Regions from separate parts of the Virgibacillus dakarensis genome, predicted to be linked through region 1. Evidence: predicted binding sites of a transcription regulator. Region 1 holds the regulator's gene; each other region holds the start of a gene.
What was found. The regulator Rex, encoded in region 1, represses fermentation and respiration genes when NADH is low (regulators of the CRP and FNR family bind a similar motif). The targets are predictions, from matches to a motif close to TTGTGAAATATTTCACAA.
Positions count from the first base shown of each region.

Region 1 (8,196 bases):
ACTTTTCCGCCTTGTATACGACATACTTTAATTGATTGGAAAATCGTTCGGTCAATCGTTGATGTTTATCCCAGATTTGATATAATGACGGATCAAGTGGTTCCAGCGGATTTAACTCCTGCAGTTCAAATGCATCCTTCTGCAAGGATTGCCCTTCCAATAAATGGGCTACCGTATGTTCCTTTACTATCTCAACTGAATGAAAACCGGCATTACGAAATATGCTCCTCCAGTCCTCCGCGATAGGGATCTCCCTTAACCCATACAGTTCTTGAAAATCACCAACCTCATCAGCTGAAAAAGCGGCCCCCGCCGTCATTTCCAGATCGAGAAGCATACCTCCTATTCGCAATAAACGGATATATTCCCTGGCAGTCTTTGTGACATTGGTAAATACCGTCACCGATTCAGCAATGATGAAATCAAAAGATTCCTTTGCTAAAGTGCTATTCTCCATATCCCCCTCTACTAATTGAATCGTTACTTTTTCCCTGGCAAACCTTTCCCTTGCCCTTTCCACCATTAGCGGATGCTGATCCAGGGCAGTCACCTGACATCCGTACGTTTTGGCTAAAAAAGCAGCTGTCTGTCCCGTACCGCACCCTGCGTCAAGAATATGACTCGTTTGTTTAATAGGCAGATCCTTGAGCAATTCCTTCGTCAAGGCTAACCCACCTGGATGGGCCCCGCCAACACCAAGATGAGCCAAAACGTCGTGATACGTAAACATGTCCAAATAATTACCTCCAGTTCACCTATTTTTATTGAAATACTGAGTTTTTTGTCCAATCAGAAGGGGTTTACTGACATAAGGTATTACTACAGCAGCAAAATTTCTCGCTCGCTTTTACTTTTACGTCAACTAACATCACCCTTAAAAAAACCATTATATTTGATTCAATGGGAAAGGAGTAAATGTAGGATGTCAGTGAATCCTTATTATCATCAGTGTTTAAGATGCGTTGGACGTCCTGTCAGAATCAGAACAAGAGATGGCCGTGTACATCATGGGGTCGTTTCACGCGTCAGTAATTCACATGTCTACCTTCGTCCAATGGGAAACCGAAATCTTGGCGGGTTCGGTTATGGGTATGGTGGATACGGTGGATATGGCGGCTGGGGATGGGGATGGGGTTTTGGTGCAGGAATCGCCCTAGCAGCTATTGCAGCCTTATCACCATTATTCTTTTGGTAAAACCTGAACATTCCTTACCACATGCTGCGGCTGGAAGATGTATATATTATCCCTTCACCCTTTTCAGCATTGCAAAAAGCCTGTGCCTAAGCAGGCTTTTTGCTTAGCTTGAAAAATCCGAATCCGCATAAATAGTTTCTGCAGGGACATGTAATGTTCCTTTTATCCGTTTTTGTTTATTTTTCATATACGATGACACGATATGAAATCCGACATTGTATCCAGCCCATCTGGGAATAAAACCTTCTCCATACAATAGGTCATGGTGCCGCCGGTCTTTTTTCGGCAATGTTAAATTTGGTTTTAACCATCTTTTAAAATATTTCTGTGCAGTATTAGCGTCATATATGGATGCCCATTTAGCTAAGTGATCCTTACCTAGGCGTTCCTGCACTGCCATTTCCGCTAAACCTTCCAGAACAATGGAATCCAGCAGTTCAATCTTGTCTTCCCGTTTATCAAGATAATGAAGTCGGCATACATGATTATATTCGTGGGTGAGAAGTTTTTGCAGTTCTTCTTTCGTATTGTTCCCGGCAGCAAACAGGAAAACCTTGTCTTGATAGGACAAGCCGGACAACCCATTAAAGTCAGCCTGCAATTTTTTGTTTTGCAAATCAGAAGGGAATATAAAAACGGGAACATCCGGCCCATCCCATTCCTTTTTTAATTTGGCAAACCCCTCTTCTATGATATTCCAGCAATTGCTATGGATTAAAGATTCAATTAATTCCTTATCCTGTGAGCCCGGTAAAAAAAGACCGTGGTAAAGCAAATGTTGATGGATATCAGCGGAAGAAGCATCCTGAAAATAAGGGATTAACTTCTCGCATATTTGCTCCTTTTGCTGCCGTCGCTGCTCCACCCGTAATTTCCCCTTCTTCTTGATATAATCCTTCAGCCATTTATCCGTTTCCACAACTGCCATTTACTTCAATCCTTTTCCCGAATAAATAACGATCACTATACAGTATGTTAGCGGAAGCAATTTGTTGAGGAAATAGTAAAACTTCTATTTGAGAACTATGCCGTATAATTTTTTAAAACGTAAAAAAGGCTTCCTGCTTAACAGAAAACCTTTAAACGCTTATATTTGCATCCTTCCCAAACTAAAACCTAATCTAATGGATAATGTTTTAAGAAGTAAACCAGCGCCTGTAATTCTACAGCTAAATCAATATGATGAACGCGAATATTGTCTGGAACGGATATCCGTGCCGGCGTAAAATTAAGGATACCTGCAATACCTTGATCGACAAGCCTTTCGGTGATCCCGTCTGCTTCAGTTGCCGGTACCGTTAAGATCGCAACTTGAACGCCAGCTATTTTTTCCTCCAACTCATCAATATGGTAAATTGGAACACCGCCAATTTCTGTCCCTATCTTATCCGCATTCGTATCAAACGCCATTACTATTTTTGTATTATTGTTTTTCATAAAATTATAATGTAAAAATGCAGTACCAAGATTTCCAACACCGATCAGCGCAACCTTGGTCACTTCATCCTGATCCAATGTTTTCCGGAAAAAACCAAGTAAATATTCGACGTTGTAACCATAGCCCTTTTTCCCCAATGCCCCAAAATAGCTGAAATCGCGCCTTATCGTTGCCGAGTCCACCTTAACAGCCTCACTCAATTCTTTGGATGAGACTCGCCTTTTCCCCTGATAATGCAAATTATTTAAAAATCGATAATATAGCGGCAGTCTTTTTGCGGTAGCTTGTGGAATTTTATTCTGATCCACGATTACTCCTCCTTCCCTTTCCGATAGTAATCACCTGATTTTCCGCCCTTTTTCTCCAGTAGATAGGTTTCCCCGATTACCATTCCTTTATCAATTGCCTTACACATGTCATAGATTGTAAGTGCAGTCGCTGAAGCTGCCGTTAATGCTTCCATTTCAACACCTGTACTGCCTTTTGTCTTAACAAATACCTCTATATGTAATACATACGTATCAGCCGAAACCTGCCAGTCAAACGAAATATCTATTCCTTTTAATTGTAATGGATGGCACATTGGAATCCATTCAGAAGTTTTCTTGGCAGCCATAATCCCGGCAACCTGTGCAACTGCAAGCACGTCACCTTTTTTTATTTGATTACTACTAATTTTTTGGTAAATTTCTTCTGAGACTTTAATACTGGATGTTGCAAGGGCGGTTCGATCTGTTTCCTTTTTTTCACTAATATCAACCATCCGAGCCCGTCCCTCTTCATTAAAGTGTGTGAAATTTGCCATATGCTCATCTCCATTTCACTTTTACGTTCCGTATATCTCTTAGTTTATCAGAAAAAATCCAATAAGTCGTGATTTTATTCACAAATTATATTGCGAGCCCAATTAAGAATGCGATACACTTATGTGGATGAGGTGAACGAAATGATTATCATGCAATTAAACGGGATCTCCAAATCCTTTGGTGCGGAACAAATACTATCGAATATAAAACTGGAAATAAAAGAAAAAGACCGGATTGCTATTGTCGGCCGAAACGGTGCTGGTAAATCGACCCTGCTCAAAATAATGGCTGGGGAGCTTAGCTATGATGAAGGTGACATGCATAAACCAAAGGATCTTTCCATTGGCTATTTGTCCCAGCACACTGGCCTTAAATCAGATAAAACCATTTGGGAAGAAATGCTTGCTGTCTTTCAGCACTTGCTTGATCAGGAAAAAGATTTGCGTTTGTTGGAAACGGAAATGGAGCAAGCTGCTTCCTTAACAAAAGCCAACTATGAACAGCTCCTGCACGATTATGATAAGAAACAGCAAGCATTTGAAGCTGGTGGCGGGTATCGTTATGAAGCTGATATCAAGGGCGTCCTGACAGGACTCCATTTTCAGGATTATGATTACGGTACACCGATTAATGAACTAAGTGGCGGTCAGAAAACTCGCCTGGCCTTGGGAAAACTATTATTGAAAAAGCCCGACTTGCTAATCTTGGACGAACCGACGAACCACCTGGATATCGAGACACTTTCATGGTTGGAAAATTACTTAGTAAATTATCCAGGTGCCGTTACAATCGTTTCCCATGACCGGTATTTTTTGGACAAAACCGTTACGATTGTGTACGAGATTTCCTATCACAGAACGAAAAAGTATTACGGCACATACAGTAAATTTCTTGAACAAAAGGCACTAAATTTTGAACAGGAAATGAAAGAGTTTGAAAAACAGCAGGTAGAGATGAAACGAATGGAAGAATTTATTCAAAAAAACATCGTTCGCGCATCTACAACAAAGCGTGCCCAGTCAAGACGAAAACAGCTAGAAAAAATGGATAAACTCGATAAACCGGCTGGCGAGGAATCATCTGCATCCTTTTCGTTTAAAACCAAACGACGAAGCGGAAATGATGTATTGAAAATTGATGATTTAGCCTTTCATTATGCGGATAGTAACGAGGATTTGTTTTCACATGTGACACTTCATGTAAATATAGGAGAACGTATTGCCCTTGTTGGCCCAAATGGTGTTGGCAAAACAACTTTGTTAAAAACGATCCTTGGAACATTAAAACCAACCCGCGGCACGATCCAAATTGGCACAAATGTCGAGATTGGCTATTACGATCAGGAACAAATGAATCTAACACCATCGAAAACAATTTTGCAGGAATTATGGGATGAGTATCCGACAGTAAATGAAAAGGATATTCGTACCGTTTTAGGTAACTTTTTATTTTCCGGTGACGATGTGTTGAAACAGGTTCACACATTAAGTGGTGGAGAAAAGGCACGGCTGTCTTTGGCTAAACTAATGATGCAACAAGCGAATTTACTCGTACTGGATGAACCGACAAACCATTTGGACATAGATAGCAAAGAAGTGTTGGAAGCTGCGTTAACCGATTTTCCAGGAACTATTATTTTCGTATCTCATGACAGGTATTTTATCAACAAAATTACCGATCAGGTGGTGGAAATGCAGCGTGATGGTGCAACTGTTTATTTAGGCGATTATGATTACTATATTGAAAAGAAGCAAGAGCAAGCGGAACGTGAAAGGCTTCGGCGATCAACAGAGGTTATCAACAAAGTAGATGAAAAGAAATTAAGCTTTGAGGAAGAGAAAAAGCTCCGCAGTGAAAAGCGAAAAACAGAACGTAAAATAGTGGAACTGGAGGAAGCAATAGAACAACTGGAGAACGAACTAGCAAACCTTGAGCAAAAAATGACCGAACCGGAAATTTACCAGAATCACGAAAAAACACTGGCACTGGCAAAACAAACCGGTGAGATGAAACAGGAAATCGAGCGGCTGATGGAGGAATGGACAGCATTACAGGAAGATGATTGAACCAGAACCGGGAAACAGTTTACCCGGTTCTTTTCATTGTTACCTAGGGGATAGAGCGGTTATACACAAAAGGCAGGAGGACGACCTTATGCGTTAATCAAACGATTGATCAACCATTATGCACGTAATCCACAAACTTATGCACAGCTAAACTAGGGATTTAACCGTTTTTCAATAGCGTTATGCACAATATCCACAAAATCATAATTACTTATCCACATTTTTTGTCCACATAACTACTTTTGAGCTGCTATGCTTCACAAGCGATATCCACACACCTGTTGATAAATGAAATTTGATCAGGGGATACCGGATACCCTCTCCTCTTTTATTTTTTGTTAGAATAGAATGAACTTTCCCTCATCTTTTATTCCTTCTATCTCAAAAAAGCAATTGGAACAAAGGATTTAAAGTCGGGATAACCTGCTTATTTTAATAACAATGACGGATTCGCATTTAAATCCCAGCCAGCTCTTCTTCCTTGTTGATAGAAAACAGTACCAGCAGCAGCAATCATTGCAGCATTATCAGTACAAAGTTTTAATGGGGGAATTGATACTGGTATGCCTGTATCAGCGAATCGCCTCTGGATTGCCTCCCGAAGGCCGCTATTTGCAGCCACCCCGCCAGCGACAATTACCTGCTTAACGGCAAATTGGTTTGCTGCTTTGTATGTTTTTTCCGTCAGTACCTCCACAACACTTGCTTGAAAACTCGCAGCGATATCTTCTTTTTTTAATGTTTGGTCACGCTGTTTGGCATTGTGGATTGTGTTAATAACAGACGATTTTAATCCACTAAAACTAAAATCATAGCTATCCTCTTCAAGCCAAGCCCGTGGAAATGGGATGCTCTCTTTTCCGACACTTGCCAGGCGGTCAATTTGCGGTCCCCCAGGATACGGTAAATCCAGCATGCGGGCAACCTTGTCATACGCCTCACCAGCTGCATCATCACGTGTTTCACCAATTACCTCAAAACTTCCATGTTCCTTCATTAAAATAAGCTCTGTATGCCCTCCTGAGACAACTAAAGCTAATAACGGAAAGGTAAACTCTTTTTCAAAACGGTTTGCATAAATATGTCCGGCAATATGATGGACACCAACAAGCGGTTTTTGCTTGGCAAACGCTAATGCCTTCGCAGTATTGACACCGATCAATAAAGCCCCTACCAAACCAGGCCCTTCTGTAACAGCTATGCAATCAATTTCATCCCATGTCATTTTTGCTTGTGCAAATGCTTCTTCCAATACAACCGTCATTTGCTCGACATGATGGCGTGAAGCTATTTCCGGTACAACCCCGCCAAAACGTTTGTGGCTGTCAATTTGTGAAGCTACAACATTTGCAATAATTTCGCTGCCATTTTTGACAATGGCTGCAGCCGTCTCATCACAGCTTGTTTCAATTGCTAAAATATAGTTATCATTTTTCATATAAGTTCACCCACATAACAATCGCATCTTCCTGATTATCGACATAATAGTTTTTCCGAATCCCGCCTGGAACCAAACCAAACTTTCGGTACATATGTTGCGCGATGATATTTGACGTACGTACCTCCAGTGATAAACGGCGGCCACCTAGACGGACAGCTTGTACCATCACGTAATGAAACAATTTTTCACCAAGTTTATTCCCCCGATAGTCAGGCATGATAGCAATATTCGTTATTTGTGCGTCATCTACTACGACCCATAATCCCGCATAACCAACAATTTTTTCATCCACTTGGAGGACAAAATAATGGGCAAATTGATTTTCCACTATCTCCTGCTGAAAAATATCTCTTGGCCATGGTGCAGTAAACGATGCCTTTTCTACCTCCGCTACCTGATCAACATCGTGTTCTTCCATTTTACGAATCAGCAATTCAGCCATTGGCACGTTTTCCCTTTTGTGTTTCCAGCCATTTTGCCTCAGCCTCTGCCAGACGTAAATAGTTCGGGGTTAACGTGTGCGTATTATCATTATTTTTCCCGAGTCCTGCCAAAGCCAGATGGGATGGTTTAGCAAGGTGATACGGCCCTTTTGGAATAACAGCACGGTCACCCATTGTTTTTACAATACTATCTTTATAAAGGGCAATGTCAGGACTCAGGAAAAGCACTTCTTGTTGTTCTGCGGCAAGTTGCTGTAACCAATCAGCCATCGCCACATTCCGTTCCTTTTTCACTAAAGAGACTTGATCCCCCTGCCATCTGTATAAACCCGTATAAACATTTGCCCGTCTAGCATCAAAAAAAGGACAAATATATGAACTAACAAAGCATCCCTGATATGCAAGCACCTCTAAACTGGAAACACCGACGATCGGAATCTGTAGTGCCCATGCAAATGCCTTCGCTGTCGCAAGCCCAATTCTAACCCCTGTAAACGAACCAGGTCCCTTGGCAACGACTATTTTGTCAAGCATTTCCGGTCTCATATTTGTTTCCCGCATCAATTGATCAATTGCAGGCATCAGACGTACAGAATGATTCTTTTTGATGTTTGTAACGATTTCGCCAATCAGAAGGTCCTCCTTAAGCAGGGCGACACCTAATACTTGATTTGACGTATCGATTGCAAGTAAATTCATTCAAGAAACTCCTCGTAACATATTATTATCCAATTAACTCCGTAACAACAGACGCAAAATGATCTCCCCTAGGGCGAAATTCCAATAGGCGTACGTGCTCATCCAAGT
Region 1 is NZ_LT732554.1:2,538,366-2,546,561, reverse strand. It holds gene CZ382_RS21715 (class I SAM-dependent methyltransferase) at 1-730, opposite strand, end outside; gene CZ382_RS21710 (hypothetical protein) at 923-1,195, shown strand; gene CZ382_RS21705 (DUF2268 domain-containing protein) at 1,299-2,123, opposite strand; gene CZ382_RS21700 (redox-sensing transcriptional repressor Rex) at 2,312-2,941, opposite strand; gene moaC (cyclic pyranopterin monophosphate synthase MoaC) at 2,944-3,438, opposite strand; gene CZ382_RS21690 (ABC-F family ATP-binding cassette domain-containing protein) at 3,580-5,505, shown strand; gene tsaD (tRNA (adenosine(37)-N6)-threonylcarbamoyltransferase complex transferase subunit TsaD) at 5,933-6,943, opposite strand; gene rimI (ribosomal protein S18-alanine N-acetyltransferase) at 6,933-7,388, opposite strand; gene tsaB (tRNA (adenosine(37)-N6)-threonylcarbamoyltransferase complex dimerization subunit type 1 TsaB) at 7,381-8,088, opposite strand; gene tsaE (tRNA (adenosine(37)-N6)-threonylcarbamoyltransferase complex ATPase subunit type 1 TsaE) at 8,114-8,196, opposite strand, start outside.

Region 2 (8,196 bases), 1.6 Mb from region 1:
GTATATGTTAATATAGATTGCCCTTTTATCCTTCGATTCACCTGCATGCATAAACACAACAAGTTGAACTGCTGCTTGTGTAAATGCTGTGATAATAAGAACAGTCATCCCTGCTTCATATGACATATCTACATAGTAAACGGAAAGTGCCACCACCGTAAGGAGCAATGAAAACACATAGCCCATTACTTGTTTGTAGGGAAATAATTCCTTCATAAACTACATCATTCCTTTCAAGTAAACGAAACTGAAAATGAAAATCCAAACGACGTCCAGGAAATGCCAGTAAAGAGAAAAAATAAATGATTTATTGGCTGTTTCTGGAGTAAGTCCACGTTTTTTGATTTGCAGAATGATATAGGATCCCCAGAATAAACCAAATGTTACGTGCGCACCGTGAGTTCCCAATAAAGTAAATAGGGCAGCTGAAAATCCACTTGTTTGAAGCGTGAGACCCTCATGGACATATTGGATGAATTCATAAATTTCCACTCCGACAAAACCGAGTCCAAGAGCTAAGGTCACTAGGAAAAAGTTAATCATCGCTTTTGATCTGCCTAGCCTCATCGCATGAATTCCTAGTCCAATGGTAAAACTACTGGTCAAAAGCAGGATTGTTTGTGTCATGAGTGTATCAACTACAAAAACCTCACCGCCGGCAGGGCCGGTTCCAGTACCATTTTTCAATATGAAATATGTTGCAAAAAGTGTTGCAAAAAGCGCGATCTCAGCGCCCAGGAAAATCCAGAAGCCGAGTATATTAGATTTGTTTTGTTCCGTGCTATATTCCAGAGGTTGCGAATGGTCTATCTTCATTTTTTAGCACCGCCTAATTTTTCTTCCGTTTTTTTAATTTCCCCGACAGATATGTGTCGCCCATGATCCCTTTCAAAAGAACGGTGAGTCATGCAAGCAAAGATACCGATTGCTGCAATAATAGCAACAACCCACATGCTGAAAACAAAGGCAAATCCGAATAAGAAAAAGAAACAGCACATGATAAAAGGTACACCACTATTATTCGGCATATGAATCTCTTTGAATTTTCCTTTAAATAATTCATGTCCTTTTTTCTTGGCATCCCAGAAAGCCTCTGATGAATTGACCTGTGGTGTAATTGCAAAGTTATATTCTGGAACAGGACTATGGGTAGCCCATTCCAGCGAGCGTGCATCCCATGGATCTGAACTGATATCTCTTGAGGCGTAGCGAATGCTGTAGTAGATGTTGTATACGATTAAAGCGAAACCTACTGCAAGCATGAGTGCCCCGATAAATGAAAGCATATTCCAAATACCGAATCCGGTTGCTTCTGAATATGTGTACATCCGACGTGCCTGCCCATCCAAACCGGAGATAAACATTGGGAAAAATGTAAGACAAACACCAATTGCAATAAACCAGAACGACCATTTCCCGAGTTTTTCGTTCAACATAAACCCAAACATTTTTGGCCACCAATAAAAGAGACCAGCAATCATTGCAAATACAACTCCTGGAATAATAACCAAGTGGAAATGTGCGACTAAAAACATTGTATTGGTATATTGATAGTCCGCACTTGCCATTCCCAGCATAACCCCGGTAACCCCACCAATGGTGAAAATTGGGATAAAGCCTACTGAATAAAGCATAGGAGTGGTAAATACAATTTTTCCTTTCCAAAGTGTCAGTAACCAGTTGAAAATCTTCACTCCGGTTGGTACGGCAATTGCCATTGTTGCAATCGAAAAGATACTGTTTACTAGTGCTCCTTGTCCCATTGCATAAAAATGGTGAACCCATACCAGAAAGGAGAGTGCAGAGATAGCTACAATCGAGACTACCATTGATTTGTAACCATAGAGATTACGACGTGCAAAAGTTGGAATAATCTCGCTATATATACCGAATGCCGGTAAAATTAAGATATACACTTCAGGGTGTCCCCAAACCCAGAAAAAGTTCGCCCAGAGCATATCCATACCACCGTTGGTTGTTGCGAAAAAGTGCGTTCCGAATAGCCGGTCCATTGTTCCCATTGCAAGTGCTACTGTTAGAACAGGAAACGCAAAAACGATGATCATGTTCGTTATTAACGCCGACCATGTGAACATGGGCATTTTCATCAGTTTCATGCCAGGTGCTCTAAATTTAAGAATGGTAACAATAAAGTTAATGCCAGTAATTAAAGTACCAAGACCAGCTATCTGAATCGCTAGCATATAATAATTTGTTCCGACAGATGGACTAAACTCATTAGCTGCGAGTGGAAAATAGGAAGACCACCCAGAACTAGGAGAACCACCAATGACGAACGAGATGTTAAATAACATTGCACCCATGAAATATAGCCAGAAGCTTAAAGCATTTAAACGCGGAAACGCCACATCGCGGGCACCAATTTGTAGTGGAACGACAAAGTTCATTAAGGCCATAATAAATGCCATTGCCATAAAGATGATCATAACAACCCCATGTGTAGTGAAAACTTCATTATATTCCTGAGCGTTTAAAAATGTGTTTTCAGGTATGGCAGTTTGTGCACGCATCATAATGGCATCTACTCCACCGCGAAATAGCATCAATATTGCGGATAGCAAATACATAATGCCGATCCGCTTATGATCAACTGTTGTTAGCCATTCACGCCATAGATAACCCCATTTTTTAAAATAGGTTAAGACTACAATTATTGCAATAACAGTTAGTGCAATAGCAACCATTGATGCGAAAATTGTAGGAGTAGGGTTAGGTATGGCAAATCTATCAAAAAAATCCATTTGTTTAACTCCTTTCAATTATATGAAACTATGGTTAAAAACTTTGAAAGCTATTAACTAATTAGTCATTTACTTTCCTGGCTCTCAAAGAACTAATTTGTTTCATTTTTTCCTTCGGACTTTTCATCAGGTGTGCTAGCTCCATGATGTTCACTAGGAGGAGGTGAAAAGCCCAAATGAGTTCCAGTAAACGTTAATTGTCCAAGATGAGCCGGTTCCAACAACTTGTTGAATTTTTCTTTTGTAAGCGGCTTTGCAGTAGCTTTAATTTCGTTTACCCATGTTTCATATTCATCCTGGGGAAGTGCCTTAACGTTGAATGTTTGTTCGGCAAAACCTTCACCAGTGAACATAGCGTTTCGGCCCATATATTCTCCTGGGTACGTAGCTGCCAAATTCAATGTGTTTATCATACCGGCCATTCCGTATTTCTGTCCGGCAAGTTGTGGAATCCAGAAGCTGGACATCGGACCGTAGGCATAAATTTTAAATTGAATTGGTCGGTTTGTTGGGATAAACACATAGTTTACTGTTTCAATATTTTCTTCAGGATAACTAAAATGCCACTTCCAGTTGGACGATGCTGCATAAATAACCAAAGGTTCCTGGTTCTCATATCCTTCTGGTACTGTTTCGACTTCATATGTACTTTTAACAGTGACAATTGAAAGGAAAATGACAATTAAAATAGGTATCCCTACACAAATGGTTTCAACAATTTTGTTCCCTTTAATATGCGGGGGTTCATAGTCTTTACTTTGTTTTGACTCACGGTATTTTGTCAGCATAACTATTAAAAGTACAAAAACCGCGACGACAATAATCATCATTGTCCAAATGGATATCATAATAACATCAGATAACGTGTTGGCTTGGGGTCCTTTAGGATCTAAAACTGTTAATGGTTCACACCCAGCTAGCACTGTTATTGCAATGATAACCATACTTAACAAGGTTAATTTCTTTTTCATGCAATATCTCCTTCCTTTTTGGATGAATTGTTTAAATGGTTGGTGTGAGATATATCACAACAGATACACATATGATGTTAAGGATCTATAATGTGAGTTTCAATATGATGTGATTTTTTTCACTTATTGTTCAAAAGAAATTAAAGAATTTATGACGACTTTATGTGTTTTCTGTGGAGTTTGTGAAGGTGAGAATCTCAAAGATTGACGATAGTATACAACTATTAAACATCGAAAATGTGTCTATTTTTGGATAAATGTGCCCGGTGTACAGGACTGCAAGGGAAAGCCGATCATAATAGGAGTATTACCAAAACAGAAGGGATGTACTTTATGAGTTTACCTTGGCAACATAGGCGTGGCTCTGCATTTCTGCGGGGAGTAGGTTATGATGCAAAGTATATAATGAAGCATATTCAAAAGAGAGAGAATTTAAGGGAAGCATAGATTTTATTGCCTTATTTAACTATTCATTTAAACACAACCCATCATTTCTCAAAAGTAAGATATATAATTTTTCATCCAAACAGATTCTGCACAAAAACTTGATATTTATCCTATATGCTAGTCGCAGCAACTTCTTTTAGCAACAGAAAGGGAACTTTAAAATTAACGGAGGACATAGTACAGATGATGAAAAAAGCAATGATTATTGTAACTCTTGTTGCAGGATTATTCGTAGCTGGTTGCAGCAGTAGTGAGAGCAAAGAATTTGAGGTTTCGTTTGATGGCAGCGTGGACCATGTTCATGGGATGGGCTATGCTGGTAGCGACAAAGGATTATATTTCGCTACACATACAGGCTTAAAAATATATCGTGATGGGGAATGGCTGGAAACAACGAAAAATTTAAATGACTACATGGGGTTTAATGCAGTTGATGAAGGATTTTATACATCTGGACATCCCGGTGAGGATTCCGATTTACCAAATCCGATTGGGATCCAGCGGAGTTTCGACGGTGGAAAGACATTAGAAAGCGTGAAATTTGAAGGAGAGACTGATTTTCACGGAATGGCTGTAGGGTACAAGAGTCATGATATCTTTTTAATGAATCCAGGGCAAAATTCGGAGCTGGAACAAGGCTTTTACAAGAGTACCGATGATGGAAAGTCATGGAAAAGTGTCGGCGCACAGGGTCTAGAAGGGGAATTGTTCGCTTTGTCCATCCATCCTTCTGATTCAAAATTGGTTGCAGCAGCTACAACAGCCGGTGTCTATTTGTCAAAAGATGGTGGGGAAAGTTTTCAACTGCTTACAGATGCAGCCCAAGGTACAGCGGTATTTTTTAATGAAGAAAGTTTATATTATGCCAGCTATAATAGTGGACCGTCTTTAGTAAAATATACGATTAAAAATGGTGAACAAGAAGAACTACTATTACCTGATTTGACAGAAGATGGGCCAGTATATATTGCTCAAAATCCCCAGGACAATCAACAGTTTGCGATATATACAACAAAGGGACAGGCATTTTTATCAAATGATAATATGAAATCTTGGGAGCAAATTTTAGTCGATGGAAAAGTAAAATAAGCGAGCTGATTTAAAAATGTTTGATTTGTTTAATCGAATTAGCAGTACATTGAGTGGTCCAATTATGGATATTGCATATGGATTGGAACAGCTGCCATTGTTGTTTGCCTTCTTTCTCGGTGTTGTTGGTGCAGTTGCACCATGTCAGCTTACCGGTAACATTAGTGCTATTACCATTTATGGAAATAAATCATTAGTCGAGAAAGTACCTTGGGTTCATGTATTCTGGTTTATTTTCGGCAAGATTGTCGTCTTTTCTGTATTGGGTCTCGTGGTATGGTTGCTGGGGCAGGGGATTTACAGTACGCTAGTGCAAATATTGCCGATATTGCGAAAAGCAATTGGGTCGCTCCTCCTGGTAATTGGGTTATTTATGCTTGGTTTGTTCCGCTGGAAACGGACATGGCGTATTTTTCAACTTCCGCAGCGGGCCTTTGGTAACAGTTGCCTGGGTAGTTTCCTGATGGGAGTTAGCTTTACACTTGCCTTTTGTCCAACTATGTTTGTACTATTTTTATTGACCCTAATGCCTATCGTTCTCGTATCATCATATGGAGTAATTCTGCCATCCGTATTTGGAATTGGCACATCTCTTCCATTACTAATTGTTATTTTTCTTATTTGGTATTTTGGCGCGAGTGGAGCGATACTAAAGAAAAGTAGAAAAATTGGCGCAATTACTCAGAAGGCAGCAGGGCTGCTGCTCATTGTGATAGGTATTTTTGATACATTAACTTATTGGGTGTAAAGAGGTAGGCTATGTTTAATAAACTTTCATTTAAAATCGGATTGCTATTTTTTGTGTTTATTCTTGTGTTTGAGTCATTCTTGTTTTTAGCATTATATACGAATCTGGCCAATGAACGAATTGATGAAGTGATGGAAAGCACGTTAGCCCGCGGGAATACACATCGAGACGTCTTAGAAGATAATTTTAATAGGTCAACATTGGAACATGTAGGCATTATGGAATCTGTTTCTGCTTTTGTAGTTATCGTAACGGACGAGAATGGTAATGTCATCGTTTCGTCTGATCCAATTAAACAGGAAATGATGAACGTGATGAAACGCACTAGAAATAATTCTATACCCACCGAGGGTAAAATTGTTGAAGACCGTTGGAAACAGAAACAATATATCGCAACTGAAAGTCCAATAACAATTAATGGTGAGCTTCAGGGAAACGTATTTATGTTTGCCAACACAAATACCGTAAAAAAGATTGTTGATCAGCTCGGGCTTCAGTTTGTGTTCATCGGTCTTATTACAATAGTGCTAACGATTATTGCCATCTTTTTTCTAACCAGGTTTATTACCCTACCGATCATCAAAATGAAGGAAGCAACGGAACAGCTTAGCAAGGGCAGAAACAAGGTTGAGCTGCATACGGAGCGTAAAGATGAACTGGGAGAATTAGCCGAATCGATCACCAAATTGTCAAATGATCTAGAACAGTTGAAAACCGCAAGAAATGAATTTTTGGCAAGCATCTCACACGAGCTCAGGACACCCTTAACCTATATAAAAGGCTATGCTGATATCATTAATCGGAAAAGTACGTCGAAAGCAGAAATTAAGGAGTATACGGCAATTATACGTGATGAAACAGATCAGTTGTCCGAGCTAGTTAAAAATTTATTTGAACTTGCTAAAATGGATCAAAATAAATTTTCCATTATTCGGGAAGATGTCAACCTATGTGACCTAATTAAATCTGTAGCAGACCGGATTCAACCGGTGTTTGCGGAAAAAAATATAATGTTCTCTGTCCATTGCCAGGAAGATATTATCGCTTTTGTTGACCCGGAACGATTTCAGCAGGTTCTGATCAATATTTTGGATAATGCCAAAAAACATTCTTCCATAGGTGACCGGATTCTTTTGGAAGTAAGAGAGACTACACATGAATTACATATCTTTATTTCCGATGAAGGGGAAGGAATACCGAAAGCTGACTTGCCATATATATTTGACCGTTTATTCCGTGTTGAGAAATCACGGTCAAGACAAAGTGGTGGAACAGGGTTAGGGTTGGCGATTGCCAAAGAAATTGTTGAATCTCATGGCGGAAGGATAGAAGTTCAAAGCAAACGGGGAAAAGGGACAACCTTTATCATTACGTTAAGAAGAGGTGAGCCTAATGAAGAAGGTACTGTTAGTTGATGATGAACAACGTATGCTTGATTTATTGGCATTGTATTTAGAGCCCCACCATTTCAATTGTACAAAAGCATTGGGCTCAGATATGGCATTGTCCTATATAGAAAAGGAAACGTTCGATATCGTGCTGCTGGATATTATGATGCCGGAAATGAATGGATGGGAGCTTTGCCAGGGAATTAGACATGTTTCAGATGTACCTATTATTATGGTAACTGCACGAGATCAGCGGGAAGATATCATAAAAGGATTGAGGCTCGGGGCTGATGATTATATTACAAAGCCTTTTGATGAAGATGAACTGGTTGCCAGAATGGAAGCTTTATTACGAAGAAGAATTCCCACGAATCGCATGGAAGTACACGGATTGTTGTGGGATGAGGACCGCTTTGAACTTACCTATAAACATCAGCCGATTAGGCTGACCCCAAAGGAATTTGCTATGATTGGTCTGTTAATGAAAAAACCGAACCAGGTATTTGCTAGGGAACAGCTGATTGAGCTGATATGGGGGTATCATTCCGATACCGACGGAAGGACAGTTGACTCGCATGTAAGGAACATAAGAGAAAAAATTAGACAAGCTGGTTTCCCAATTGATGATCATTTTAAAACGGTGTGGGGAGTTGGGTATAAGTGGGTGAATTAATCCCGGACCTCAAGCGTTTGTAACAAATTCTCGATAATTATTTGAAATCCTTCCTTTATGCTTTATATGAAGGGAGGAGTAAAACTATGAAAGCTTGTTTCTTTTGGATTGGCCACTA
Region 2 is NZ_LT732554.1:957,808-966,003, forward strand. It holds gene qoxD (cytochrome aa3 quinol oxidase subunit IV) at 1-216, opposite strand, end outside; gene qoxC (cytochrome aa3 quinol oxidase subunit III) at 220-816, opposite strand; gene qoxB (cytochrome aa3 quinol oxidase subunit I) at 813-2,762, opposite strand; gene qoxA (cytochrome aa3 quinol oxidase subunit II) at 2,855-3,733, opposite strand; gene CZ382_RS14420 (F510_1955 family glycosylhydrolase) at 4,364-5,269, shown strand; gene CZ382_RS14425 (cytochrome c biogenesis CcdA family protein) at 5,286-6,017, shown strand; gene CZ382_RS14430 (sensor histidine kinase) at 6,029-7,432, shown strand; gene CZ382_RS14435 (response regulator transcription factor) at 7,410-8,078, shown strand.
Region 2: a site for Rex is predicted at 3,776-3,793, ahead of qoxA (cytochrome aa3 quinol oxidase subunit II). Genes of this name have one in related genera too.

Region 3 (8,196 bases), on a different contig from region 1:
AGGAATTTCCATTCGTTTAATGCTTGAAATAGGATTTGCCACTAGTTTTTCACCTTGCTTCCTGGAAAGATATAGTCTTTACGTTCCCATTTTCGTTCCACATTGACACTGATTTGCGGCTGCCGATTCCCTTTCCTGTGGTTGTGTGATGGGATTGGACTATTCCCTTTTCTCTGCAAAACTACCATTTTCGCGGCTACTTCCTTGTAAGCCGGTGTATTACTATCCTTATCGACTTTATTATTCGTTAAATAATTAATTGCCGATTTCCCATTATCATTTAAGGGCAAATAAAGCTCTTTCCCTTGTACTCGATCTGTTATATGGACTGATACTTTTACTTCTCCTTCTCTTGAGATCAGCTTCACTTTCGCCCCTTCTTCGACACCACGATCCTTGGCCAGCTCATGGGAAATTTCGACAAATGCGTTTGGTAATTCATGCGTTAATCCTGCTGATTTATAGGTCATATTACCTTCATGAAAATGCTCAAGCACCCGACCATTGTTAACATGCAAATCGTATTCCTCATCTGTATCATAATCATAGTTAAAATCCAATGGGTACAATTGCGCCTTATTATCCTCAAACGGAAACCCATCAACATATAATAACGGTGTATCAGTACCATCTTGTAAAACCGGCCATTGCAAACTACTATAGCCTGTTAAACGATCATAGCTTACTCCTCTAAATAATGAAGCAAGTTTTGCTGCTTCATCCATAATTTCCGATGGATGGGAGTAATTCCAGTCATAGCCCATTTCTTTTGCAATTAACGTGATGATTTGCCAATCCGGCTTTGCATCCCCGACCGGATCAAGTGCTTGGTATAACCGTTGGATGCGCCGTTCGGTGTTCGTAAACGTTCCTTCTTTTTCCAGACTAGGGACTGCTGGCAAAATAACGTCAGCATATTCAGCTGTTTTCGTTAAGAATAAATCCTGTACAATAAAGAAATCCAATTTTTCGAAGGCATTAGTTACGTAGTTTATATTTGCATCGACAACACCAGTATCTTCCCCTAAAACATATAAAGAATGGAGCTCACCATCATGAATAGCACGGATCATCTCATGGTTGTCCTTACCCGGTTCTCTTGGAATCTCAGTATTCCATGCTTTTTCATAACGCTCCCGAACTGCATCATCGGTTACTTTTTCATAGCCCGGGAAGAAGTCTGGCATACTACCAAAATCACTGCACCCTTGTACATTATTGTGTCCCCTTAACGGATATGCCCCAGTACCATTTCGCATATAGTTACCGGTGATTAGCAACAAATTGGATATTGCCGTGCTTGTGTCACTTCCCAACGTATGCTGTGTTACACCCATCGCCCAGCAAATGGCCAATTTATCGACACGAACTATTTCCTGGGCAATTTCCTTTAAATCGGCTTGGGAAATTCCCGTTAATTCCTCAGCATACGCTAACGTAAATTTTTCCAGACTTTTTTTGTATTCAGCAAAGTTATTGACCCATTTATCAATAAACTCCCGGTTTTCCCAGCCTTGGTCAATAATATATTTTGTCACGGCAGACAACCAGACTAAATCAGTTCCGCTTTTGGGCCGGAAAAATCGATCGGCTCGCTGGGCCATTTCATGTTTCCGTAAATCGAACACGTACAGTTTTTGCCCGAAAAGTTTGTGTGAACGCTTAATTCTTGAGGCAATAACGGGATGTGACTCCGCAGTATTCGACCCAATAACTATCACCATATCTGCTTGGGCGATATCGTCAATCGAACCGGAATCACCGCCATGCCCAACAGTCCGAAACAGCCCTTTCGTTGCAGGAGCCTGACAGTAGCGGGAGCAATTATCCACATTATTTGTACCAATAACTTGTCTTGCCAGCTTTTGCATAAGATACGATTCTTCATTGGTTGCTTTCGATGAAGAAATAAAGCCAAGTGCATCTGGACCATGTTCTGCGCTAATTTCCTGAAATCGTTTTGCGATAAAGTCCAATGCTTCTTCCCATTCCACTTCAGCAAAATGATCCTCTTTTCGGATGAGCGGCCTAGTAATCCGTTCCTCTGAATTCACGTAATCCCAGCCGAATTTCCCTTTTACACAAGTGGAAATGCCATTTGCTGGGGAATCTTTTTGTGGCTGGACTTTTAATATTTTCCGGTCCTTTGTCCATACATCAAACGTACAGCCTACCCCACAGTATGTACATACCGTCTTCGTTTTTTCAATCCGTTCTTCCCGCATTGCGGCTTCTGTATCCGAGACCGCAAATAAAGGCCCGTACCCCGTTTCTGCTTTTTTCGTTACTTCAATCATCGAGCGTAACAAGCCTGGTTTATGGTCGGTCATATAGCCAGCTTCGCCTTCCATGGACGTTTCCATTATCGCATTACAGGGGCAAACCGTTGCACACTGGCCGCAACTGACACAAGATGATTGATCAATTGGTACGTCATTATCCCAGATAACACGCGGTTGTTCTCTGTCCCAGTCAATAAGTAAAGTTTCATTCACCTGAACATCCTGACAAACTTCAACACAGCGCCCACATAAGATACATTGATCCGGATCATACCGGTAAAACTTGGACGAACGATCAACCTCATATGGCTTTGCTTGAAAAGGCCTTGCCTGATGTTCCAATCCGAAATCAGCAACCGTATTATGAATCTCGCATGTTCCATTGTTGTAATCGCAAACCGTACAATACAATTCATGCTTTTCTAATATTCTGTCTAACGCTTCCTTCTGTGCAGTATGGACCATTTCAGCGGTTGTCTCCACCTCCATCGCCTCGGTAATGGTTGTACCACATGCGCGGACAATTTCCCCATTGACCTTGACCATGCACGTGTCACAGGTCTGAATGGGCCCTAGTGATTCGTTATAACATATTTGTGGTACAAATTCGCCCGTAGTATTTATCAAATCTAGTAAAAGCTGTCCTGGTTCTGCCAGATATTCTCTACCATTTATTGTTACAATGATATGCTTTTGCATCAAGCTTTCCTCCCTATTTGGAAAAATACAGATTCCGCTGCACATCCCCATATATGCGCGAATCATGTGTATATACATTCAGTTTATTTTTGCGGACAAAACCAACTGCCGTAATGTGCAAATCATCAGCCAGTTTTAATGCCAAATCTGTAGGCGCTGATTTTGCTAACAGAATGCCCCCTCCCATTTTGGATACCTTCAAGACTACTTCAGAGGAAATCCTGCCACTAAATAAAATACATTTATCTTTCATTGACAGTTTATTTTGCAAAATAAATCCATATAGCTTATCAAGCGCATTGTGTCTGCCAATGTCAATGAAGGAGCTGATAATGCCGTTGCCAGCTGCCAGTGCTGCCTGGTGTACACCACCAGTACGATCAAACGCCTCGGCGATGTAATCGAATTGTTTCATCAAGTCAAGCGCCTGATCAGTGGAAATCGTTATTCTTGTTGTAATCGTTTTAGCTGTTTTAACGTCCTGTTTCAAATAAAATTCCCTGCTTTTACCACAGCAGGAACCAATCCATCGTTCAGTTCGTTCCGTAAATTCGATCGTGTTAACGAGCTCGACATAAGCAAACCCCGCCACATCGTCAATTGTTAATGCTCTCATTTGTCCGATCGATCGAATAATACCTTCTGAAGCCAAGAAGCCAATAACTAATTCTTCTAGATGATTTGGCGTACAAACAATCGTGGCGTATTGTGTACCGTTGATCACAATCGTCATTGCCGATTCGCGAGCGATTTCGTCTTCCTCTATTGTCTGCAGGTGGTGATGATATTTCGTTGTCTTCCATAATGTTGTACTATTTTTGTCCATAATCGCTCCTCCCTTTGACCATAAACCATACCTTTTCCCACGTAAGACCGACTATTAAATTATATTTCTAACAAGCGCCGATGATTCCACTAACGTGGTTCATTAACAATACCCGAAATTTCGATGTTTGCATCATATTGCTCACCTTGTAATCGTTTCATATCAACCCTGATCCATAGGGAAAGAATCAAAGCAACGATGAAAAGAATGCCAAAGACAAACATCGTAATATTGTAGCTTTTCGTTGAATCATAAATTAGTGATAAAAGAAGCGGACCAGCCACGCCAGCCATTGCCCAGGCAGTCAGAATATAACCGTGAATAGCACCGAGCTGTTTTGTCCCGAATATATCGCCAATATAAGCAGGAACGGATGAGAAGCCACCACCGTAACAGGACACAATGAAAAACACCAGTATTTGCAGCAATATTGCACTTGCAGCAAATGGCAAAAGAAAGAATGCAGCAATTTGAATCACAAAAAACGTGGTATAAACATTTGGACGTCCGATATAGTCTGACAACGTTGCCCAGCCGATCCGACCGCCACCATTAAATAACCCCATAATTCCAACCATGGCTGCAGCCGCGGCAGGTGTCATCCCGGCAATTTGCTGAGCCATTGGAGATGCAACTGAAATGATAGCAATTCCACATGTTACATTCAAAAACAGCATAAACCATAACATCCAAAACCGGCGCGTTTTTATTGCTTCATTCGCAGTAAGCTGGGAAAGATCCGGTTTAATTTTTCGTGTACCATTTTGTTCACTTTCTCGAAATCCTTTAGGTGCCCAGCCCTTTGGCGGTGGGGCAAGATACAAAGAGGCGAGGCTCATAACGGCAAAATAAATAATTCCAAGAATAAAAAACGTGTTGGAAATTCCTACTTTAACGATTAAGGATGCAGCTGCCGGGCCACTAATTAATGCCGCAAAACCAAAGCCCATAATGGCAAGACCCGTAGCAAGTCCCCGATGATCGGGGAACCATTTGACCAGCGTCGATACTGGAGCTATGTATCCTATCCCCAAACCAATTCCACCGATAATACCGTAGAAAAAATACAATAGAAGCAATGATTCCATTGCTGTGGCAAGACCTGAACCAGCTACACCGACACCAAAAAACAGCGCAGCCAGCATTGCTGATTTTCTCGGTCCATGTTTTTCAACAAATCTGCCCATAAAAGCAGCAGCAAACCCCAAAATAAAAATGGCAATACTAAAAACGAGCGAAATTTCTGTCGTACTCCAGCCAAATTGGTCTACCATCGGATTTGTAAAAACACTCCATGCATAGGCGGATCCAATCGAAATATGAACCCCGACAGCAGAGGCAGCAATTAACCAGCGATTTTTAACCCTCTCCAATGACATCCTCTCCCCTTTTGGTTTTCAATTATAAACACTTTGTGAATTAAATTTAAAGCAAATTTATCATGTAAGCGTATGCAAGTCAACCAGCATTTTGACTTTATTGAATTTTCATCGCGCTTTCCATTACGTTCCCACATTCTTGGTGATGTTTCACGTTTTACGTTGCATATGGACTTGTGACATTAATCACTACTTTTCTAATTGAAAATAATTATCATGGGGTATAACAAAGGCATATGAATCCGTAATACGAGGTGATAGTTCAATGAGCACAAAAAAATTTATCGAGTTAGATGTACGGGAGGATCTTCGTTTAAAAAAAGAGCCTTTCGATAAAATCATGGGAGCCGTGAAGCAGTTGGAAGATGGGCAAGCACTTGTATTACACGCACCCTTTAATCCTGTTCCTTTACATGCTGTTTTAAAGCGCAAAGGGTTCACACATGAAGCCGAAAAAGTAGCGAAAAAGCACTGGAAAGTTACCTATATCAAAAAAGGAGTTGAATGAAGTATGATTATTGATAATCGTGGACTAGAACCACCAAAGCCAATGATGCGTACACTAAAGGCATTGGACAAGATGAACAGCGGTGAGTCGTTAACCATTATCAATGACCGTCGTCCGATGTTTTTGTACGAGGAATTAAATGAGCGCGGATATTTGCATGAAACAGAACCTCAGGAAGATGGAAGTTTCAAGATTATCATAACAAAGACTGGTGATTAAACATGATGCCCGGTACGAGCATGAAATCAGACACAAACATTAAATTACCACTGGCTTTTATTCTTTATGCGCTAATAGCATTAGTAGCAGCACAAATAATACTTTTTGTAAATAATGATCTATTAGCTGCGGGAAATTTTCGCATCCCCGACATCTGGATGGGGGCTCATTTTTTGCTGTTAGGATATGCTGTCATGATTGCGATGGGGGCAATGTATCAGCTTGTCCCTGTTGCCTTCCTGACACCGATATGGAATCAAACATTTGGTTTTATCCAATTTCTTGTTACCGCTATTGGGATAACAGTTTTTGCGTTGTTACTGGGCTTGAAACCTGACCAGGCTATCTACGGTGGAATTATGGCCATTATTGGGATCATTATGTTTGTGATTCAGATGGCTAAAACGATCTTAAGGCAGCAAAAGAGAAATTCAATGACCCTATTTGTTCTTGGAGCAATTACCTGCTTTTTTTTAACAATTGTTGCCGGATTTTTGTTAGCATGGAATTTTGCCTTTGGCGGTGTTGGTAACCATAATACCATTTTGCATACGCATATCGTACTTGGCGTTGCTGGATGGTTCACCTTGCTGATTTTCGGGTTTTCCTATAAGCTTGTCCCCATGTTCAGTTTATCTCATGGTTATTCGATGAAATGGGCAAAAACCGCCTTCTTTACCTATATTGCAGGATTGCTCGGATTAATTGGATCATTTTGGACAGGAAGTGCATTGTTATCAGGAATTGGCTGGATTTTGCTGTTAGCCGGATTTAGCTTCTTTTTCTTTGATATTCGGGAAATCCTCGCAAAACGAATTAAGAAAAAATTGGATCGTCCTTTTTCATTTTCTTTGTTAGCCATTCATATTGGTTTAGGTGTCCATATAATCGCTGTAGGGCTATATCTTTTTCAGGTAAGTAATCAATTGATTTGGAGCTGGTTGATTTTTCTTTATGTGATGGGCTGGATCATCTTTAGCATTTTAGGATATTTATACAAAATTGTTCCATTTCTATGGTGGACATACAAATACTCGGAACGAATCGGCAAGGAAAAAGTTCCGACATTAAAAGATATGGTTAATGAAAAAGTGGCTGTAATACTGTTTGTGTTGTTTATCATTAGTGTTGCAGGACTCATGCTGTCCGGGTTATTACAACTTAGTATATTTTTACTTATTTTTCAGGCTCTGCTCGCGTTAACTTCATTACTTTACACAATATCCATTATCCGCGTGCTGCTTGTTTAATAATGAAAGGAGAGATTAGAAATGTCATTATTAACAGAGGTTAGGGCATCATTATTTGAAGTGATTGATCCGGAACTTGGTGTTAATATTATGGATTTGGGGCTTATTTATGCGATTGAACTGGATGATAATGATAACGTTAAAATCACGATGACACTTACGACCCCCGGATGCCCGATGCATGATAGCATTGCTAACGGAGTAAAATATCGAGTCGGTCAAATTGAAGGGGTTGCTGAGATTGATGTTAACCTCGTTTGGGAACCGGCATGGTCACCTGATAAAATGAGTGACCGGGCAAAAGAAATGCTAGGGTTTGCATAAAGTGAAGCTTCATTCAGCGGGGGTTTCCGACACACAGGACGTAGCGTTTTTAGTTTACTCACACTTAGAGGTGGGTATTGCAGCGTTAATACATAATAAAATACTAAAGGCTAAAGATACCGCTATATCTTTAGCCACTATGGCGCCTCCTCTTAATAAGGAGGAGTTAGCAGGTAATCGTAGGCCTCTCCTTGAAGAAGCCTATTTTTTTTATGATATCTCTATGCAAATGGCTCCATCATCCCCCGCTAACCGGCGGAATAAATGCGACGACATCACCATCCGCAATTTTCGCTTCTTCGGTTTGATACTCCTCGTTAACCGCAATCATCGCATTATCAAGGTTTTCCAACTGATAGGTTGCCAGCAATTTTGCTTTTAACTCCTTGACCGAAACAACATCCGCTTCGACAGAAATTTTCTCCTTTCCTATCGCTTCCCGCAACTCGGCAAAAAATAACACATCAATCATTTTTCATTTCCTCCTCTGTTGGCAGATTGTCCATATAAGAAACCATTTCTTTCTGATCACCTATCCACTCGGTGCCATCTTCCCAGTGTTCCTTTTTCCAGATCGGGACAATTTCCTTAATTCGTTCAATGGCATATCTGCTTGCCGCAAAGGCATCATTTCGATGTGGAGTCGAAACAGCAATGACAACAGCAATATCGGAAAGCTCCAAACGACCGATACGATGTACAATTGCTG
Region 3 is NZ_LT732553.1:569,773-577,968, reverse strand. It holds gene CZ382_RS02900 (DUF1641 domain-containing protein) at 1-42, opposite strand, end outside; gene fdhF (formate dehydrogenase subunit alpha) at 42-2,981, opposite strand; gene fdhD (formate dehydrogenase accessory sulfurtransferase FdhD) at 2,995-3,807, opposite strand; gene CZ382_RS02885 (L-lactate MFS transporter) at 3,897-5,180, opposite strand; gene CZ382_RS02880 (DUF2249 domain-containing protein) at 5,452-5,694, shown strand; gene CZ382_RS02875 (DUF2249 domain-containing protein) at 5,698-5,913, shown strand; gene CZ382_RS02870 (hypothetical protein) at 5,916-7,163, shown strand; gene CZ382_RS02865 (metal-sulfur cluster assembly factor) at 7,185-7,487, shown strand; gene moaD (molybdopterin converting factor subunit 1) at 7,726-7,959, opposite strand; gene CZ382_RS02855 (molybdenum cofactor biosynthesis protein MoaE) at 7,952-8,196, opposite strand, start outside.
Region 3: a site for Rex is predicted at 5,361-5,378, ahead of CZ382_RS02880 (DUF2249 domain-containing protein). Genes of this name have one in related genera too.

Region 4 (8,196 bases), 1.9 Mb from region 1:
GGTCATACCCGCTAACATGCCGTTCCGGGGAGATAAAAACGATGTCGATCCCCAATTCCTTTCCGATTTGCTTTAGTCTATCGGCAAAAACACGAGGTCCCTGTGCTTCGGCAAATTGTATTTTCCGCATCAGTAATCCAACTTTTTTCATCTCTATCTACCTCTTAACAGTTTTTCTCTTCCTAAAATTTCTTGTGATTATTTTACCACAGTCCATAATTTTATTAGGCATTAACGGGCTGTAATCACCCTAAAGCGTGCAGAGTCCGTATGCCTTTGCCTGCATTAGCTCGCCTGTTTGTCGGAACCCCTCTGGATGAAGTATTACTTTATCTGACCGTACAATAGTTATGCTTTCGTCCTTGTTTCCCGCTGGTGAACATGCATAAGAAGACGGTACAAAAGCAAGGTCAATAATTGTGTAATTAGATACACACCAAACGAATAAGCTAACTTCCATCCATGGTAATTAAAAAAATGAAAGATGACGGATATCCCTTCAAACATCATCCCGAATAATGACCAGACCAAAATGTACAGGAAAATCCCCACCCCGCGAATGTGAAATTTTTCAAAAAAATAGATAAAAAAATAGGAAAACGGTGCATATAGACAATAGGCGATAATATCAAACAATTCATATTTATCTGTGTCCATCAAATTGTAAAAATTCAAATCGGGCGATGACAACAAATGATCGAACAGCCTGGCAATGACTGCTCCCAAAAGCATCATAACAATGGTAATACTTAAAGGAAACCTTTTGGGGAGTAAAAAAAAGAGGGAAAAAGAAAGGATTAGCCCAATGATGATAAAGACTTCATTTTCATCGAAAGCTATTGGTAAAAAAGTCATTAGCCGATTCCCTCCTTCCGTAAAACGCGTCTAAACCACCGATATAATATATACGTTGAGAATAAAACCAACGAAATAACGATAAGTGATTGCCAAAAAGACCAGTCCCGATAAGCTATTATTTCTCCTTTTACAAGCAAAAGCTCTGTACCATATATAACAGCAATGGAAAAAAACGTAAACATAACCTTCCATAATCGCCCGCGAATTGCTGCCAGCAAATTAAAATATGTCAGGTATAGTAATGGAAGAACGATAACTTCGTATAAACGGTAAACAAAAAACAGTTCAAGGCTCCCCGTAATATCCCATACCTGCAGATTAACGTATAAAATTGCAGAAAAGCTTGTGATCAAGAACTCCAATACCATAAAGATAAACAAATTCTCAAACACGTTTAACTTTTTCCCGGAAACAGAAAAGGCGATGATATATAGGATTGTCAGGTAAACAAAAAGAAGCGAATACATCTAGCTCAACTCACATTTTTTATTACTATTATTTGCTAAGACAAAGTGAATAATGTAAATGAGCTTATATTTTTGATGAATAGTTTCTGCCTGACGCCTTTTACAAGGGCGGTATCCTACAGCTTCCACCTTTTGTATATCAACAAAAAATTCTATATTCATTTTTTTCGGCTTGTTTGACCTGCAATAAATTTTCGTTGTTTTTACAGTTGTAATTGTGGACCGGCCGGCGGAATATTCCGAACCAGATTTCGCTGGATAGATGTCGTTTGCATGACTGTTCGTTTTCTTGTACTGCCGTTTATTCCGTTCGTATGCTGTCTAAAGTCACATCATTTAGCAGGAAGTATGTACTAGTGACATATTAGTCGGGCAGGAGGAATGACTAACCTTTTCACCGTTTGTGATAGTTTTATCTGAGGTCAATTCAAGGTTTCATGAAATAAATACTTCAGCCCTCGGTATTCCCAAAATAGGGTACCAAGGGCTTTATGCTTCATAAATGAGTTTTTCATATATATAGTTACAACTCTAAAATGATGTCTAGTATGACCAAAAATAAATTAGCAATTACATGCGTACAATAACCGCCCCTCCTCCAGACGGGGTTGAAACAGTTTGAGTTTGTTCTGGCGGATTTTGCAGGTGCCGGATTATCTCATTGTTTTGTTCTACTAATTGCACAAGCAGATGTTGCATATGGTCTAACTGCGTTTTCATATCGAACCCAGGTTCACTATATGGTGTATACGTTATTGGGTTATAATAGTAACCATTTGCATTTGTTCCATTATGCTGTCCGGTGAATGTATGAGATCCTTCGTAGCCATTAGGTGTTTTATGGAGATCTTTAGGGTATTGTTGATGATTAGGTGTTTCAGAAAATTGGCTGCTTGATGAAGGTACATTGTATCCACTTTGAACTCCGGTTGGACGCCGTAACGCATTACCGGTCTCCCTTTTCCCCTCGTAGTCTGAAGTTGGTTGATACGGATAATGACTATACATAGTTACCCCCCTCCGTCACAATATAATTTATTCAATATCCCGGAAAGGGGGTACATTTATCTGTAAATTGGTGAATTGGCCTATTTTAGGTTATTCAAAATTATCAAATGATACGGGCATGAACAACGGTTAATGCGACATTAATTTGTCAAAATAGGACTCAAGAAGGCTACTCCATAACGCCGCAAAATAAAAGCAACCAAAACCAGTTAAAAAGGGCCTTTCAACTCTTTTCTAAAGCAAAGGCCCGAGTATCAAAAAATTGTGTTTTCACATAAAACGATAAGATTTTAAAGGCATCGCTAAACCGTTCTCCACGTTACTGCTAGCTGTGTAGTAATTCGCTTAAGCAGGATTCTGGCATTATTTCCAATAATGAGCTTGAATACCTTTAAGCGTATCAACAGAACGATTAAATTTTTCTTTTTCAACGTCATCCAAGTCAAGTTCAACAATATTCTTCACACCAGAACGATCAATAACAGCAGGCGTACCGATATATACATTTTGATGTCCGTACTCGCCTTCTAACAACACACCAACCGGTAATGCAACCTGTTCATTTTTTAAAATTGCCTTCGTGATCCGAGCCAATCCCATGGCAATTCCGTAGAAGGTGGCTCCTTTTGATTCAATAATTTTATAGGCTGCATCACGCACTTCTACAGCAAGTTCCTCTCTTCTTTCATCTGTTAGCCTGGACGCTATCGATACTCCAGAAATGTTAGCCGCGCTCCAAACTGGAAACTGTGAATCCCCGTGTTCACCAATAATATAAGCATGAACGCTTGTCGGTGCCGTATTAAACTCTTTACCCAATAAAAAACGCAGTCTCGCGGAATCTAATATTGTCCCTGATCCTATTACCCTTTCTTTTGGTAGACCAGAAAACTTCCAAGTAGCATACGCCAAAATATCTGCTGGGTTCGTTGCCACTAGAAAAATGCCATTAAAGCCAGATTTCATAACGTCTCCTACAATCGACTCAAATATCTTCATGTTTTTGCTTACGAGATCCAATCTTGTTTCTCCTGGTTTTTGGGCCGCTCCTGCACTTATTACCACAATTGCAGCATCCTGGCAGTCCTCATAAGAACCATATTTGATCGTCATCGTACTAGGTGCATAGACAACTCCATGATTTAAATCCATCGCATCGCCTTTTGCTTTTTCTTGATTTACGTCCACAAGCACCAATTCATCACATAAACCTTGATTCATTAACGCATATACATAACTTGAACCCACAGCTCCCGTTCCAACTAAAACTACTTTGTTTCCAACTGTAATACCCATATTGTTCCCTCCAGCAAAACTTATTTGTGATAATATTTACATAGGTGAGTCAAAAATAAGGGAAATTACTCCAACCTATTTTTAAGATAAAATATATGTGATTTATTTCACAAATTAATTATACAACATTTCCTTAAATGTCTGCAACTGCTAATTATTTTCCCCTTAGTCGTTGCATGGAAAATTTCGGAGTATTAGTATGCACTGAACACCGGTTGGTAACCTTGACTCTTTACTTGCCTCACCTTTTCTCCAATAGGTTGACATAGATAATTATTATACATAATTTCCCCCTTTATCCAAATAATATTTATTCTTTTCTTGGAAGGGGGACTTTATCCGTTAGTTGGTGAATCGATCTATTCGTTAAGCTCCTCTCGCCTTCTTTTTGGATGGCAAAATGATTTGTTCCCCTTTTTCATAAATCCCTAATAGTTTCTTGACTAAAATTAGCTTAGATACAAATCGGCAAGCAACTGCAGATGCAAAAATACCTAGAATTGCTGCTGCAAGGACATCTCCTGGATAATGAACACCTACCCCGAATACGGGAAAGTCCGACACAGGCAGCTAATCCTATCCAAAAATATCGCAATCTTTAAGAAAAACTGGGCAAACCCCGCCCGGTCCTTTTCGTAGTTGAAAAAAGCCCAATTTCTTAATATAATACTAAGAAATTGGGCTTTTTAATATCGGAATTTCAGCGGTTTAAGGGAATATCCAAAATACGGCATCATTAATCGCTACTTCGTTTATAAGCAGGCTTTACGGAGAGAAGCCGAACAACTCGTACAAGTGGGCATTATTCATGAAAAAGAAAATACACACTATCTCACTTTTGGAAGAACTTCGCAAAGTCGTACGCATAAATAAAGGCATGTATCAAGAACGTCTATAACAGAATCAGCCTTGCCTTTCATTTTACTTTAAGTTTTTAACTCCCGTTTCTAATATTTCCATTTGCAGCAGTGTCTGTTCATCTGTAATGGTTTTATCTTTACCATTTATGACGGCTTCATATAAGTCATCATATACTCTGCCATAATCACCATTTACGGATTTCACTTTTTCTTCGCGGATTGTACCTTCTTCATCGATATATGTCAGTACACCATAATGTTTTATTGTATCTATACCAAAATCCTTGTTATCAGGCATGTAAAATAACTTTAAATGTTCTTCCTGACGATCTTTGGTTTGTTTCACAAAACACCCGTTTTTACCATAAACGGCGAAGCTGGGTCTTTCTTTAAGTCTAAAATAACTGGATTTTACAGATACCTTTAACCTGCCATAATATAAATCCAAATCGAAATAGTCATTCATTCTTCCTTGTCCTAATAATTGCCTTACATCATAATGTATATGATCAGGCTTGCCAAAATAGCTGATGACCTGATCTAGTGTGTGACAGCCATGTTGATATAAAAATGACGAAGCAGGATCAAAGGAATGAACAGACTCAGGTACTTCGGGACGATAATAGTCATAATGCATTTCCACTTCCAACAAGTCCCCCATTTTTCCTTCTTCAATGACCTTTTGAACGGTTAAAAAATCACTATCAAATCGTCTATTTTGGTACGCCTGAACAATTAATCCTTTCTCTTTTGCCAATGCAAATATTTCTTTTGCCTGTCTTGATGTTTCCATAAAAGGCTTTTCGACCAAACAGTTTTTATTATGTTCTAATACGATTTTTGTGTATTCATAGTGGCTGTCATGTCTTGTGCAAACCACGATGAGTTGAATGTCCTTGTCATTTAATAATTCATCTAAATCAGAAGTATAATTTACTCCTGCAATCCTATCCCAGCTATCATGTTCAGGATTTCTTCGATAAATTGTTTTTACCTTTATATTCTCTCTTTGCAGTACGAATGGCAGATGATATCTGTTCGTACTTTTCCCATTTCCAATATAACCGATAGTAAGCATAGCAGCCTCCTGAAATGTATTTATATGCAATATCTTCTGTTAATACCGAAGAAACAGTCTGTACCTATCCGAACGCCAAGTGAAAGGCTTTCTTCGACTTCTTTCATTGAATCGTTGAAAAAGCACCTCCTTATATGGATAAATTTATCATACTAGGAGGCACTTCTCTATTTATATACGTTATTTAGATACAGACTTATATTAAATCTTTAAAAAAGCTCGGGTAAGTATCTTTACTTATTACATCAAGTGTATAACGTGGAAGACGACACCAACCACGAACAATCCAAGTATCATGACAATTGGAGAAACTTTCTTCCTAAGCAGCCACATACAAAGAAGTGTTAGCAACAATCCAGCTAAACCGGGAATTAAGCTATCCAAGTTGTCTTGTAAAGTAGTTACCTCATATTCGCTTAATGATCGGCCCTCAGCTTGCTGTTCCATTGCAGATTTAATTCCTTCAGACCCAGCAGGTAATTTATCCCAATCAATATAAGCACCTTCGTCAAGTTGAACTTTAGATACCGTTGGTGTAAATGCTACAGATACCCAACGGTTAACTAATGAACCAAGGATGAACATCCCCAGTATTGCTGCACCTTTTGTAATATCCTGAAGTAATCCGCCAGATAAGTCATCCGTAATTTTAGAACCAGCTTTGTAGCCAAGTTCTTGTGTATACCACATGAATCCCATACGAATGATATTCCATAAAACGAAGTAAAGAATTGGTCCAAGTATGTTACCGGTCATAGCAAGAGAAGCCGCTAATGCACCGAGGATTGGTTTAACCGTGAACCAGAACATTGGATCCCCGATACCTGCTAAAGGCCCCATCATTCCGACTTTAACCCCTTGAATTGCCTTGTTGTCAACCGGTACACCATTTGCACGTTCTTCTTCAAGTGCTAAAGTTACACCAATAATAGGGGAAGCCACATAAGGGTGGGTATTAAAAAACTCTAAGTGACGTTCCAGTGCAGCAGCACGATCTTCTTTTGATTTATATAATCGTTTGATTGCGGGGATCATGGAAAATGCCCAACCACCGTTTTGCATACGCTCATAGTTCCAAGAACCTTGAATGAAAGTGGAACGCCACCAAATAGAAATACGATCTCTTCTTGATAATTTCAATTCTTGTGCCATTTTAATGTCCTCCTCCTTCTTTAGTAGTTATCAATAATATCGCCTAATGGATCACCAGTGTTTCCGTTTCCGCCATTACCCGAACCGCCTTGTTTAGTAAGCGCTAAATAGATAAGTGCAAGAGCTACACCGATACCGCCCAGACCCACAAGGGTGATAGATGGAATAGTCGCTAATACGAAACCAATTGCAAAAAATGGCCATACTTCTTTTGTTGCCATCATGTTAATTACCATTGCATAACCAACGGCTACTACCATTCCCCCGCCGACTGCTAAACCGTCTGTCAACCAGCTCGGCATTGCTTCGAGCATGTCTCTAACCGGACCTGCACCGATAGCCACAATCAATGCAGCTGGAATTGCAATACGTAACCCCTGCAGGCAGATAGCGATAACATGCCACATTTCAATTTTCCTAAAGTTCCCTTCTTTCGCTGCAGCATCCATTAAATGTACTATTCCTGTTGCAATGGTACGGACGACGATTGTCAATAATAAACCTGCAACTGCAAGTGGAACTGCAATCGCAATTGCGGAAGATACACCGGCTTGACCTTGACCACCTAAAACTAAAATAATTGCAGATGCAACAGATGCTAATGCAGCATCTGGCGCCACGGCAGCTCCGATGTTTGCCCAACCTAAAGCTATCAGTTGCAAGGTACCACCTAAAACAAGGCATGCCGCTAAATCCCCTGTAACCAAGCCGATTAACGTACAAGCAATGATTGGCTGGTGAAAGTGGAATTCATCCAATACGCCTTCCATACCAGCTAAAAATGCTACGATAACAATCAATATTATTTGAATAATAGTCAAATCCATAATTATTAATCCTCCTTTTTCTGGTAATCAGGATCATTTCTGTTTGTTTAACTCCGCTTGAGCCCTTTTAATAATTTCATCCATGTCGCCTTGTGAATCGTTCGGAACTTTACGTACATCGAAATTCAAACCAGCTTCTTTTAACTTAGTAAAAGCATCAATATCATCTTGACTAAAGGCCAACACCTTATTCGGTTGAACTTTACCAGGTGAGTGTGCCATAGAACCAACGTTGATTGTCTCCAGTGGAACACCACCTTCAACCGCTCTAAGCGCATCTTGCGGGTTTTCGAAAAGAAGTAACGCGCGCTGGCCGCCAAAGTGTTGATCATCTTTAGCAAGTTCGATCATTTTATTAACAGGAACAACGTGTGCTTTTACACCTGAAGGAGCAGCCTGTTGGATCAATTTCTTACGAAGTTCATCCTTCGCTACTTCATCAGACACAACGATGATACGTGTAGGCAGTGTATTTTTGGTCCAGGATGTCGCAACTTGTCCGTGAAGTAACCGAGAGTCAATACGCGCTAACACATATTCAAATTTACCAGGAGCACCTGTACTTGCTGGTTGAGCAGTTTCTGCTGCAGAAACTGCTGGTTCTAATTCTTCAGGTTTTACTTTAACCGCTTCTTTAGCTGTGCCAAGAA
Region 4 is NZ_LT732554.1:624,226-632,421, forward strand. It holds gene CZ382_RS12605 (glycosyltransferase) at 1-151, opposite strand, end outside; gene CZ382_RS12610 (hypothetical protein) at 349-855, opposite strand; gene CZ382_RS12615 (hypothetical protein) at 855-1,325, opposite strand; gene CZ382_RS12620 (Ada metal-binding domain-containing protein) at 1,326-1,589, opposite strand; gene CZ382_RS12625 (hypothetical protein) at 1,896-2,333, opposite strand; gene CZ382_RS12630 (L-lactate dehydrogenase) at 2,697-3,629, opposite strand; gene CZ382_RS12635 (hypothetical protein) at 3,996-4,193, opposite strand; partial or broken gene CZ382_RS24250 (hypothetical protein) at 4,323-4,515, shown strand; gene CZ382_RS12645 (oxidoreductase) at 4,551-5,567, opposite strand; gene CZ382_RS12650 (PTS system mannose/fructose/sorbose family transporter subunit IID) at 5,808-6,719, opposite strand; gene CZ382_RS12655 (PTS mannose/fructose/sorbose transporter subunit IIC) at 6,740-7,546, opposite strand; gene CZ382_RS12660 (mannose/fructose/sorbose PTS transporter subunit IIA) at 7,580-8,196, opposite strand, start outside.
Region 4: a site for Rex is predicted at 3,725-3,742, ahead of CZ382_RS12630 (L-lactate dehydrogenase). Genes of this name have one in related genera too.